2 regions of the Corynebacterium hansenii genome follow, and region 1 is predicted to be linked to the other one. Evidence: riboswitches for the same ligand, from Rfam matches in the RefSeq annotation. Region 1 holds a riboswitch; the other holds the start of a gene.
The links. A riboswitch is a leader RNA that binds a small molecule or an ion and turns the genes downstream of it on or off. The one in region 1 is predicted to bind cobalamin.
Positions count from the first base shown of each region.

Region 2: linked by a shared signal. The riboswitch ahead of CHAN_RS04895 (ABC transporter substrate-binding protein) and the one ahead of metE (5-methyltetrahydropteroyltriglutamate--homocysteine S-methyltransferase) in region 1 are both predicted to bind cobalamin.

Region 1 is NZ_CP047211.1:2,608,032-2,613,907, forward strand. Features, by position in the region: gene CHAN_RS11535 (acyl-CoA dehydrogenase family protein) at 1-1,130, opposite strand, end outside; gene CHAN_RS11540 (CoA-acylating methylmalonate-semialdehyde dehydrogenase) at 1,206-2,726, opposite strand; cobalamin riboswitch at 2,991-3,209, shown strand; gene metE (5-methyltetrahydropteroyltriglutamate--homocysteine S-methyltransferase) at 3,378-5,750, shown strand.
Region 2 is NZ_CP047211.1:1,100,866-1,106,741, forward strand. Features, by position in the region: gene CHAN_RS04885 (uroporphyrinogen decarboxylase/cobalamine-independent methonine synthase family protein) at 1-47, shown strand, start outside; gene CHAN_RS04890 (HAD family hydrolase) at 50-748, opposite strand; cobalamin riboswitch at 839-1,010, shown strand; gene CHAN_RS04895 (ABC transporter substrate-binding protein) at 1,105-2,139, shown strand; gene CHAN_RS04900 (FecCD family ABC transporter permease) at 2,160-3,194, shown strand; gene CHAN_RS04905 (ABC transporter ATP-binding protein) at 3,191-3,961, shown strand; gene CHAN_RS04910 (3'-5' exonuclease) at 3,945-4,643, opposite strand; gene ligA (NAD-dependent DNA ligase LigA) at 4,809-5,876, shown strand, end outside.

The DNA.
Region 1 (5,876 bases):
GCGCGGCCGATCATCATGCGCATGATCTCGTTGGTGCCCTCGAGGATGCGCATGACGCGCAGGTCGCGGACGATGCGCTCGACGTCGTACTCCTCCAGGTAGCCGTAGCCGCCGTGGAGCTGCAGGGCCTCGTCGGCTACCTTGAAGCACGTCTCGGTGACGTGGAGCTTCGCCATCGCGCAGGCCTCGGCGTAGCCCGGGGCCTTGGTGTCCAGGGCATTCGCCGCGTGCGAGAGCATCAGGCGCGACGACTGCAGGCCGGCGGCCATGTCCGCGATGCGGTGGCGCAGGGCGTCGTTGTCCACCAGGGAACCGCCGAAGGCCCTGCGGTCGCGCAGGTAGGACACCGCGCGGCCGAAGGCGAACTCCGCGCCGCCCAGCGCGCAGGCCGCGATGTTGATGCGGCCGCCGTTGAGCCCGCGCATGGCCATGGTGAAGCCCTTGCCCAGCCCCTCCTCGCCGCCGATCAGGCGGTCGGCGGGCACGCGCACGCCGTCGAACATGACCTGGGCGGTCGGCTGGTTGCGCCAGCCCATCTTCTTCTCGTTCGGGCCGAAGGACAGCCCCGGGGTGCCCTTGTCCACCAGGAACGCAGAGATGCCCTTGGCGCCCTCCTCGCCGGTGCGGGCCATGACCAGGTACACGTCCGACGCGCCGGCGCCGGAGATGAACTGCTTCACGCCGTCGAGGACCCACTCGTCGCCGTCCTTGACCGCGCGGGTCGACAGCGACGCGGCGTCCGAGCCGGCGTCGGGCTCGGTCAGGCAGTAGGAGCCCATGATCTCCATCGCCGCCAGCTTCGGCATGAACTCGGCGCGCTGCTCCTCGGTGCCGAACTCGTCGACCATCCACGTGACCATGTTGTGGATGGAGAGGAAGGCCGAGGTGACCGGGCAGCCGCGGGCGATGCGGTTGAACACCACGACGCCGTCGGACCGGGTCAGGCCGGTGCCGCCGTGGTCCTCCGAGCAGTACAGGGCGCCCACGCCCAGCTCGGCCAGGCCGCGCATCTCGTCGACGGGGAAATGGTGGGTCGCGTCCCATTCGGCGGCGTTGGGCGCGATGTGCTTGGCCACGTACGCGTCGATGGTGTCGGCGAGCATCTTCTGGTCTTCGGTGATCCAGGTCATGGGTACCTTCCTGATCTTCCTGTGGTTCCGGCGGGTTTTCGCGGGCGGTGGGCGGTGGGCCGTGGCCGGTGGGGCCTAGGAGCCCAGGACCGGCATGTTGAAGGACGCGCCCTCGCGCGGGCCCTTCGGCCACGTGGTGGTGACGGTCTTGGTGCGGGTGTAGAAGCGGAAGGCGTCCGGGCCGTGCTGGTTGAGGTCGCCGAAGCCGGAGCGCTTCCAGCCGCCGAAGGTGTGGAAGGCCACCGGGACCGGGATCGGGACGTTGACGCCGACCATGCCGACCTCCACGCGGGAGGCGAAGTCGCGGGCGGCGTCGCCGTCGCGGGTGAAGATGGACACGCCGTTGCCGTACTCGTGCTCGCTGGGCAGGGCGAGGGCCTCCTCGTAGTCCTTGGCGCGGGCGATGCAGAGGACGGGGCCGAAGATCTCCTCGTCGTAGCAGCGCATCCCCGGCTTGACGTTGTCGATCAGCGACGGGCCGATGAACAGGCCGTCGGCGAGGGACTCGCCCTCGAACTCGTCGTCGGTGGCGCCGGACTCGCGGCCGTCGATGACCAGGGTCGCGCCCTCGCCCTCGGCCGAGCCGACGATGTCGCGGACGCGCTCGAGCGCCTGCGGGGTGATCAGCGGGCCGTAGGAGGCGTCCGGGTCGAGGGAGTGGCCGACCTTCAGCTCCTTGATGCGCTCGACCAGGGCGTCGCGCAGGGCGTCGGCGACCTCGTCGCCGATGGGCACGGCCACGGAAATGGCCATGCAGCGCTCGCCGGCGGAGCCGTACGCGGCGCCGATGAGCGCGTCGACGACGCGGTCGAGATCGGCGTCCGGCATGACGATCATGTGGTTCTTGGCGCCGCCGAAGCACTGGGCGCGCTTGCCCAGCTTCGCGGAGGTGACGTAGACGTGCTCGGCGACGGGGGTCGAGCCGACGAAGCCGATGGCCTTGACGTCGGGGTGCTCGAGCAGGCCGTTGACGGCGTCGTGGGCGCCGTGGACGACGTTGAGCACGCCGGCCGGGCCGCCGGCCTCGAGGAAGAGCTTGGCCAGGGTGACCGGAACGGACGGGTCCTGCTCGGAGGGCTTGAGGATGAACGCGTTGCCGGCGGCCAGGGCGGGGCCGGCCTTCCACAGCGGGATCATGGCCGGGAAGTTGAACGGGGTGATGCCGGCGACGACGCCGAGCGGCTGGCGGACGGAGTGGACGTCGACGCCGGTGCCGACGGACTCGGAGAACTCGCCCTTGAGCAGGTGCGGGGCGCCGAGGGAGAACTCGACGACCTCGAGGCCGCGCTGCAGGTCGCCGTGGGCGTCGGCGAAGGTCTTGCCGTGCTCGAGCGACAGTTCGCGGGCGATGTCGTCGGCGTTGGCGCGGATCAGGCGGATCCACTCGTTGAGGATGCGCGTGCGCTTGAGCGGGCTCCAGGCACCCCAGTCCTTCTGCGCCTCCTTGGCGTTGGCGACGGCCCGGTCGACGAGGGCCCGGTCGGCCAGCCCGACGGTGCCGCGGACCGCGCCGGTGGCGGGGACGGTGACGTCCATGACGGCGCCTTCGGCGTGGACCTCTTCGCCGCCGATGATGTGGGGGATGCGGATGCTCATGCCTGGTGTTCCCTTCGTCGCGGGCGGTTGCCCGCCGCAGTTCGGTTAATGATCACTAACCGAAAAGGTATGTGACGGGGGTCACGAAATCTAGCCAGGGGCAAAAGCAATTCACGAACGGGGTTGGCGAGTGAAGATTGCGAATCGCTTGTTAACTCTTGGATCCCCAGCATATGGGCCACCAACACCATTACCCACCTTGCTTTACGACGCCCCCGCGCACCCGATTCGCCGAACGAGTTTTCTTTTTGCGAATCCTCCCCTATGGTGAGCTGCGCAACAGGTTCCGCCCCCGCGTTCACCGCGGGGTGTCGGTCGCAAGAGGGAATCCGGTGAGAATCCGGAGCTGTCCCGCAGCGGTATGCCGGAACGAAAGCCGTCAGAGGCACTGGGGTCGATCCCTGGGAAGCGACGGCCGGTAGGTCCCCGCCCGATTGGGCGTCGCCGGCGAGCCCGAATACCTGCCCGTTGCGCCGGCTCATCCGATCCGGCTCACCGAGGGCGCCCGCGGACAGGCGCGACGTGGCAAAACCCGATGGGCGCGGACGTCGTTTCGGCGATGTCGCACACGCGCGTCTCCCATCGGATGCTCCCGCGTGCGGTCCGCGAGCGGCCCCGGTCTTTCTTGACGAGGATCGAGGAGATCACCCAATGACCGCATTTCCGAACCCGGCGGGACAACGCCCGCCGTTCATAGCCACGGTGCCGGGCTTCCCCCGCATCGGCGCCCACCGGGAGCTGAAGAAGGCCATCGAAGCCTACTGGCGCGACCCGTCGCTGGCGCCGGAGCTCGCGAACACCGCGGCGACGCTCATCGACCGCCGCCTGCGGCGCGCCACGACCACCGGCCTGGATTCGGTGCCCGTCGGCACCTTCTCCTATTACGACCAGATGCTCGACGTCGCCGCGATGGTCGGCGCCCTGCCCGCCCGCGTCGACGGCATCGCCGATTACCCGGAGGAGCAGGTGGCGGAGTCCGGGGGCCTGCTGCCGCCGTGGCTCGACCGCTACTTCGCGGCGGCCCGCGGCGCCGAGGGCATCCCGCCCCTCGAGATGACCAAGTGGTTCGACACGAACTACCACCACCTGGTTCCCGAGCTCGACGCCGCCCGCCCCTTCGCCGCCGATCCGTCGTTCCTGGTGTCGCAGGTGCGCGGGGCACGCCGGAACCACGTGCCGGCGCGGCCGGTGCTCATCGGCCCGGTGACGTTCCTGGCGCTGTCCAAGGCCGCCCCGGGCTCGCCCGGCGAGCCGCTGGACAGGCTGCCCGAGCTCGTCGACGTCTACCTGGGCATCCTCGACGCACTCGCCGCGGAGGGGGTGGAGTGGGTCCAGCTCGACGAGCCCGCCCTCAACACCGATCGCCTGCCGGCCGACCGCGGGGCGGAGGCGTCCCGGCAGTGGCGGCGCCTGGTGGCCCACGCCCATGGCCTCGGTTTGCGGGTGCTCGCCCAGACGTACTTCACGGGTGGGCAGCGGGCCGTCGATGTGCTGGCGGGCACCGGCGTGGACGCGATCGGCGTGGACTACGTCGCCGGTGATGCGCCGGATCTGTCGGCTCTCCCGGAGTCGACGCTGATCGTCGCGGGCGTCGTCGACGGCCGCAACGTCTGGCGCACGGACTGCGCCCGGGCGCTGGCCACCCTCGCCGGCGTCGCCCGGACGCACCCGGTGGCGGTGTCGACGTCGTGTTCGCTCCTGCACGTCCCGCATTCGCTGGCGGCGGAGCCGTCGCTGGCGAATGAGCCGGAGCTGCGGGCGCGGCTGGCGTTCGGCGAGGAGAAGATCATCGAGGTCGTCTCGCTCGCCCGCGCCCTGCACCACCCGGACGGCCAGCGCATCCGCCGCAACGGTTTCCTGGCCGAAGCGGAGGCCGCCGCGAATGGGGACCGGGCGGAGGAGCAGGGGAACGAGCGGGAGCGGGGTGCACGAGCCCCGGAGCACCGGGTCCCCCGCCGGAAGGGCGGCGTCCACGATCGTTCGCCGTTCCCGCTTCGTCGCAAAGCCCAGGAGCGGGCCCTGGACCTGCCCCCGCTGCCGACGTCGACGATCGGTTCCTTCCCCCAGACGCCGGAGGTCCGCGCCGCCCGCGCGGCGTACGCCCGCGGCGAGTCGTCGGCCCGGGCGTACGAGGCCGCGATGATCCGGGAGATCGTCAACGTCATCGGCGAACAGGAGCGCCTGGGCCTGGACGTGCTGGTGCACGGCGAGCCGGAGCGCAACGACATGGTGCAGTACTTCGCCGAGCAGCTCGACGGTTTCCACTGCACGTCGAACGCGTGGGTGCAGTCCTACGGCACGCGGTGCGTGCGCCCGCCGATCCTGCACGGCGACGTCTCGCGCCCGGCGCCGATGACGGTGCGCTGGTTCCGCGCGGCGCAGGACATGACGGAACGGCCGGTCAAGGGCATGCTCACCGGCCCGGTGACCATGCTGGCCTGGTCCTTCGTGCGCGACGACCAGCCGCTGGCGGACACCGCGCATCAGGTTGCTCTGGCGATCCGCGCCGAGTGCGAGGACCTGGAGGCGGCGGGCGCGCAGGTGATCCAGGTGGACGAGGCCGCGATCCGCGAGCTGCTCCCCCTGCGCCCGGAGGACCGCGACGAGTACGCGGAGTGGTCGGTGGAGGCGTTCCGCACCGCCACCGGCGGACTGGCGGACTCCACCCAGCTGCACACGCACATGTGCTACTCGGATTTCGGGTCGATCCTCGACCTGATCCGGGACATGGACGCCGACGTGACCACGATCGAGGCCGCCCGCGCCGGCTTCGAGCTCGTCGACGCCATCGCCGCCTCGGACTTCGACCTGCCCCTGGGCCCCGGCGTGTGGGACATCCACTCGCCGCGCGTGCCGGGCGTGGACGAGGTCACGGAGCGCATCGACCACGCCGCCCGCACCCTCGGCCCCGACCGGGTGTGGGTGGTGCCCGACTGCGGGTTGAAGACCCGCGGTTGGCCCGAGACCAGGGCGTCGTTGGACGCCCTCGTGAAAGCCGCCCGGAAGGTCCGGGCGTCGCTGTAGCCGGCCGGCCGGCGGGCCTCCTACCGCCGGCCGCATGCTGCGGCGATGAATGAAAAGACCGCTTCCCCCGTACGCGTTCCGGCAGTCCGCGTGGCGGGGGGAGCGGTTCTTTTCGCTTTGCGACGC
Region 2 (5,876 bases), 1.5 Mb from region 1:
GGCGCCGCACCGCGGAATTGATCTCGCGGGCGGCGGGGGACCTGTAGCGTCAGCGCGCCATCGACTCCAGGAGCTTGACGACGGCCGGCGCATCCCGCAGATCCTCGACGATCGCGGTGCCGTCGGGGAGGTCATCGTCGGTGAAATACGGCGTGGCCAGGCGATTGACGTTGACCATCGCCGCGGTGAGGTCCGACGCCGTGTGGCGGCCGGTGGTCACGCCCACGAACCCGATGCCGTTTTCCAGTGCCGCCGCGGCATCCGCCGGGGTGTCGCCCACGGCGACGACGGGGCCGCGGCCGCCCCATTCCATCAGAGCGACCCGCAGCAGCTCCGACCTGTCGACCTCGTAGTCGCCGAAGGCCGAGAAGCGCGGCGCCATGAACTCCGACAGGTGGGCGTGGCGCAGCTTCAGCCAGCCGGTCTCGGCCATGTTGCCCGAGACCACCGTCTGCGAATGCCCCGACCGGGCCAGCGCCGACACCACGGCCCGCACGCCCGGCAGGACGGAACCCCGCCATTCGGCGACGGCGCAGGCGTCGGCGAGGTCGGTCAGGAAATCCCCGAGGACCGCATCGCCCGGCTGCGCGCCGAGCACGGAACCCCAGATGTCGGCGTCCGTGCGCCCGGCGAAGGTCAGGTCCGCGGGGCGCTCGATGCCGCGCTCCGCCAACAGCCGGTCCGCCTCGGCGTGGCCGAAGCCGGCGTTGTCGATGAGCGTCAGATCGATGTCCCAGATGACGAGCACGGGTACTCCCTTATGTGGCAAGCGCGTGGCGGCATCAGGTTACTGCCTCGCCCGTCCGGCCGGTCCGACGGCCCCCGCCGGGGTGCTACGGTGCTCGGGCAAGGAATCGGCGCCAGGGAATCCGGTGGGAATCCGGAACTGTCGCGCAGCGGTGAGAGGGCCCATCCCCCGCACGATGCCACTGGACCGGCGCATGGCCGTCCGGGAAGGCGCGCGGGAGTCGACCTCGAGTCCGAAGACCCGCCGGTTCGACGTCCACGCCGCGCCCCGCGTCAGGGTGACGGCGGTGTTCCACGAAGGTGGGCCCCTTGAACAAGCTCGCGCTCCGCGCCGTCCCGACCGCCATCGCCGCATCGATGGCCCTGCTCCTGGTTTCCTGCTCCGTCGGCGGCGGTGGCGCGGATTCCGCCGCCAAGCCCGGCGGCGAGACGACCGTCGTCAACTGCGGGAAGGAAACCCCGTATCCGGCGGACCCGAAGATGCTCGCGTACGACTCCGGGATCATCTCGATCGCGCTGTCCGCCGGCGCGCGCGACAACCTCGACGCCGTGGCCGCCATCGGCAAGGACCGCGACACCCTCGCGGCGAAGTACGGCGCCGACGTGATCGGCGGGCTGAACGAAATCGCCGAGAAGCAGCCGACCCTCGAGCAGATCGTCGCGGCCCAGCCGGACGTCTACTTCTCCGGCTGGAACTACGGGCTGTCCGAGGGCGGCGGGGTGACGCCGGAGCTGCTGGACCAGCGCGGCATCGGCACCTACGTGCTCACCGAATCCTGCCGGAAGGAGGGCACCGACCGGCGCGGCCTCGTCGACCCGTGGGAGGCGCTGGAAACCGACCTGCGCAACGTCGGCACGATGACGGGAGGCTCGGATCAGGCGGAGGCGGTGATCGAGGACATCGCCGAGCGCCGCAAGAAGCTCGACGCGGCCCCGAGGGCGGACAAGGCGCCGACGGTGTTCGTGTTCGACTCCGGCACCGACGCGATCTACACCTCCGGCAGGTTCGGCGGCCCTCAGGCGATCATCGAGACCGCCGGCGGACGCAACCAGGCCGAGGGCCTGGACGACTCGTGGGTGCAGGTCGGCTGGGAATCGCTGGCGAAGGACGCCCCGGACGCCTTCGTGTTCGTCGACTACGACGGGCAGACCTTCGACGAGAAGGTCCGCGTCCTGAAGAACCACCCGGTGACCCGCGACCTGCCCGCGGTGAAGGAGAACCGCTTCGTCAACCTTTCGTACTCGATGTGGGTGTCCTCGCCGCTGAACATCGACGCCGCCGAGCACTTGCGCAAGGGGCTGGAGAAGTTCGGCCTCGTGCCCGAGTCCGGAATCGAGCCCGCCATGAAGCTGCCCGGGAGCCTCGACGGGCGCGAGCACTTCGCCTCCTAGCCGGAAGGGCGGTTTTCGTGTTGGGGAAGGCGGCCACGCCGCTTCTCGTGCTCGTGCTGGCGGCGCTGACCGCGGTCAGCTTCGTCGCGTCGCTGACGTTCGGATCGGTCGGCTATTCGCTGCCGCAGGTGTGGGACGTCGTCGCGGCCCAACTGTCCGGGGCCGCGTACCCGGATCGCGCGGTCAACGACATCGTGTGGGAGCTCCGGGCGCCCAGGGGTCTGATGGCCATCGTCGTCGGCGCCGGTCTGGCGATGGCGGGCGTCGCCATGCAGACGCTCGTGCGCAACCCGCTCGCCGACCCCTACCTGCTCGGCATCTCGGCCGGCGCCAGCGTCGGCGCGACGGCCGTGATCACGGTCGGCGCGTTCTCCGGGTTCGGCGTGTGGGCGCTGTCCGGCGGCGCGCTGGTCGGCGCGGTGGCGGCGACGGCGATCGTGTACCTGGTGACCATGCTGCAGGGCGGCATCACCCCGCTGCGCCTGATCCTGTCGGGCGTCGTGCTGTCGTCGGCGTTCTCGGCCGTCGCCAGCCTGCTGGTGTTCCGGGCCCCGGATTCGCGGTCGGCGCAGTCGGTGCTGTTCTGGATGCTCGGCTCCGTGTCGGGCGCCCAGTGGAACCGGTTGCCGCTGCCGCTGCTCGTGCTCGTGCCCGCGGTGGTCCTGCTGTTCCTGCTGAGCCCGCGCCTCGACGCCCTGTCCGCGGGCCCGGAGACCGCCGCAGCGCTGGGCGTGCGGGTCGGTCTGCTGCGCAAGGTCCTCTTCGGCGTGCAGGCGGTGCTGGTCGGCGCGATGGTCGCGGTGGCCGGCGGCATCGGTTTCGTCGGGCTGGTCATCCCGCACTTCGCCCGGCTGCTGGTGGGGTCGGTGCACCGCCGCGCCATTCCGGTGGCGGTGTTCTCGGGCGCGCTGTTCCTGCTGTGGGTCGACGTCCTGGCCCGCCTCATCGCCCCGCCGCAGGAGATCCCGCTGGGCGTGGTCACGGGCGTGATCGGCGCACCGGTGTTCCTGCTGCTGATGGGCCGTTCCCGCTACCGTTTCGGAGGGCAGTCATGATCGCTTCGCTGGATGTGGAGTCGGTGGCCGTCGACGTCGGCAAGCGCCGCCTGCTCACGGACGTCACCTTCGCCGCCGCGCCCGGGTCGCTCACGGCGGTGGTGGGGGTCAACGGCGTCGGCAAGTCGACGCTGATGCGCGCGCTGGCCGGCATCGTCGCGCCGGCGGAGGGCCGGGTGCTTTACGACGGCCGCGACCTCGCCCGCATGCGCCCCCGCGAACGGGCGCGGCTGGTCGGTTTCGTGGGACAGGACGAACGCCCGCCGGGGGAGCTCACGGCCGCCGAGTTCGTGGCGCTGGGCAGGCTGCCGCACACGAGCCCCTGGGACCTGGGCGGCCAAGCCGGCCATGCGGCGGTGCGGTCGGCGCTGGAGCTGATGGGCGTGGCCGAGCACGCCGATTCCATGTGCGACCGGTTGTCCGGCGGCCAGGTGCGCCGGGTCGTGCTGGCGCGCGGGCTCGCGCAGGAGACGGGCCTGCTGCTTCTCGACGAACCGACCAATCACCTCGACGTCCACCACCGTATCCACCTGCTGCGGGTGCTGCGGGAATCGGGGCGCACGGTGGTCGCCAACATCCACGATCTGGACCTGGCCATGTCCCACTTCGACCGCGTGGTGCTGCTCCACGACGGCACGGTGCTCCGCCGGGGCGAACCCGAGCACGTGCTGGCGCCGGATGCGGTGCGGGCGGCGTTCGACGTGGAGAGCCAGGTGGTGCGGCCGGAAGGGAGCCCGCGGCCGCACCTGATCATCGAGTCGACGTAGCCGCCCGCGCGTCCATGGGCCAGGCCGTGATCCGGAAATCGGACACGTCGCGCCCCTGCTTGCGCAGGTACTCGCGCAGGGAACGCTGGCTCTCGAAGTGGGAGACGGCCTGGTACTCCATGAGCTCGTCGCCGTCCATGGCGGCCAGGTCCGGCCACACCTTCTTGGCCATCATCCAGGCCAGGCGCGCCGCGGCCAGGGCGTCGGCGGTGGCCTCGTGCGCGTTGTCCAGGCGCACGTTGTAGTGCTCGCAGACGTTGCCGAGGGTGCGCTTGCCGCCCCGGAACCGGTCGCGCGCCCGATCGATGACCAAGGGGTCGAAGACGAGCCCGTCGACGGTGAAGGACGGCTCTTGGGTGCGCAGCACGGTGAGGTCGTACGCGGCGTTGTAGGCCACCAACGTCAGGCCGTCGCGCCACGCCCGGCGGATCTCCGCGATGGTCTCGGCGAGCACTTCGTCGTGCGGGCGGCCGTGGGCCCTGGCGTGCTCCGTGGTGATGCCGTGCACCTCCGCCGCGGCCGCCGGGATCTCCACCCCCGGATCGGCGAGCAGCTCCCTGGCCTGCGGCGGCCCACCGTCGATGCGGACCAGCGCGGATGTCACGATCCGGCATTGATGCGGGTCGGTGCCCGTCGTCTCCAAGTCGAAGGCGAACATCCTGCCCGCGTCGAAGGTGGTCATGCGCCCACTCTATGCGGCGCGCCGGATCGGGGCGGGTTCGGGTGGCGCGGGCGATCCGGTCCGCCGCATAGAATCGTCGGCGTGACTGACTCGACCGACGACATCGCAGACGCCATCCCGGAAAGCACCGCCGACGCGCCGGCCGGGGGGACCGCGGGCCCGGACGTGCGCCGGGCCTGGGAGGAGCTCGCCGACGAGATCCGCGATCACTCGGCCAAGTACTACACGGGCCAGCCGGTGATCTCCGACGCCGAATACGACGTCCTGTTCCACCGGCTCCAGGAGATGGAGCGGGCCCATCCCGAGCTCGCCGTGCCCGCCAGCCCGACGCAGCAGGTGGGCGCCCGCGTGGACGCGCCGGCCGACGGCGTGGCGTTCGAGCCGGTCGAGCATCTCCAGCGCCTCTACAGCCTGGACAACGTCTTCGACGAGTCGGAGCTGCGCGACTGGCTCGCCCGCACCCCGGCGTCGGCGTACCTGACGGAACTGAAGATCGACGGCCTGTCCATCGACCTCGTCTACGAAAACGGGAAGCTCACGCGGGCGGCGACCCGCGGCGACGGCCGGGTGGGCGAGAACGTCACCGCCAACGCGCGCACCATCGCGGACATCCCGCACGAGTTGACCGCCACCGACGAGTTCCCGGTGCCGGACGTCCTCGAGGTCCGCGGCGAGGTGTACATCCCGGTCGGCGAATTCGACTCGCTCAACGCCGCGCGCGCCGAGGCGGGGCAGCGGACCTTCGCCAACCCCCGCAACGCCGCCGCCGGGTCCCTGCGGCAGAAGGACCCCGCCGAAACCGCCAAGCGCCCGCTGGCCATGATCTGCCACGGCATCGGCCACGTCGAGGGCTGGCGCCCGTCGTCCCAGCATGACGCCTACCGGGCGCTGGCCGCCTGGGGCCTGCACGTCTCGCCGTACACGAAGCGGGTCGAGTCGGCCGAGGACGTCGTCGCGCAGATGCTGCACTGGGGGGAGCACCGCCACGACGCCGAACACGAGATGGACGGCCTGGTGGTGAAGGTTGACGACCTGGGCGAGCAGCGCGCGCTCGGAGCGACGTCGAGGGCGCCCCGGTGGGCGATCGCCTACAAATACCCGCCGGAGGAGGTCACCACCGAGCTGCTGGACATCCGCGTGTCCATCGGCCGCACCGGCCGGGCCACGCCGTACGCGGTCATGCGGCCGGTCACCGTCGCCGGCTCGACGGTCGAGATGGCGACCCTGCACAAC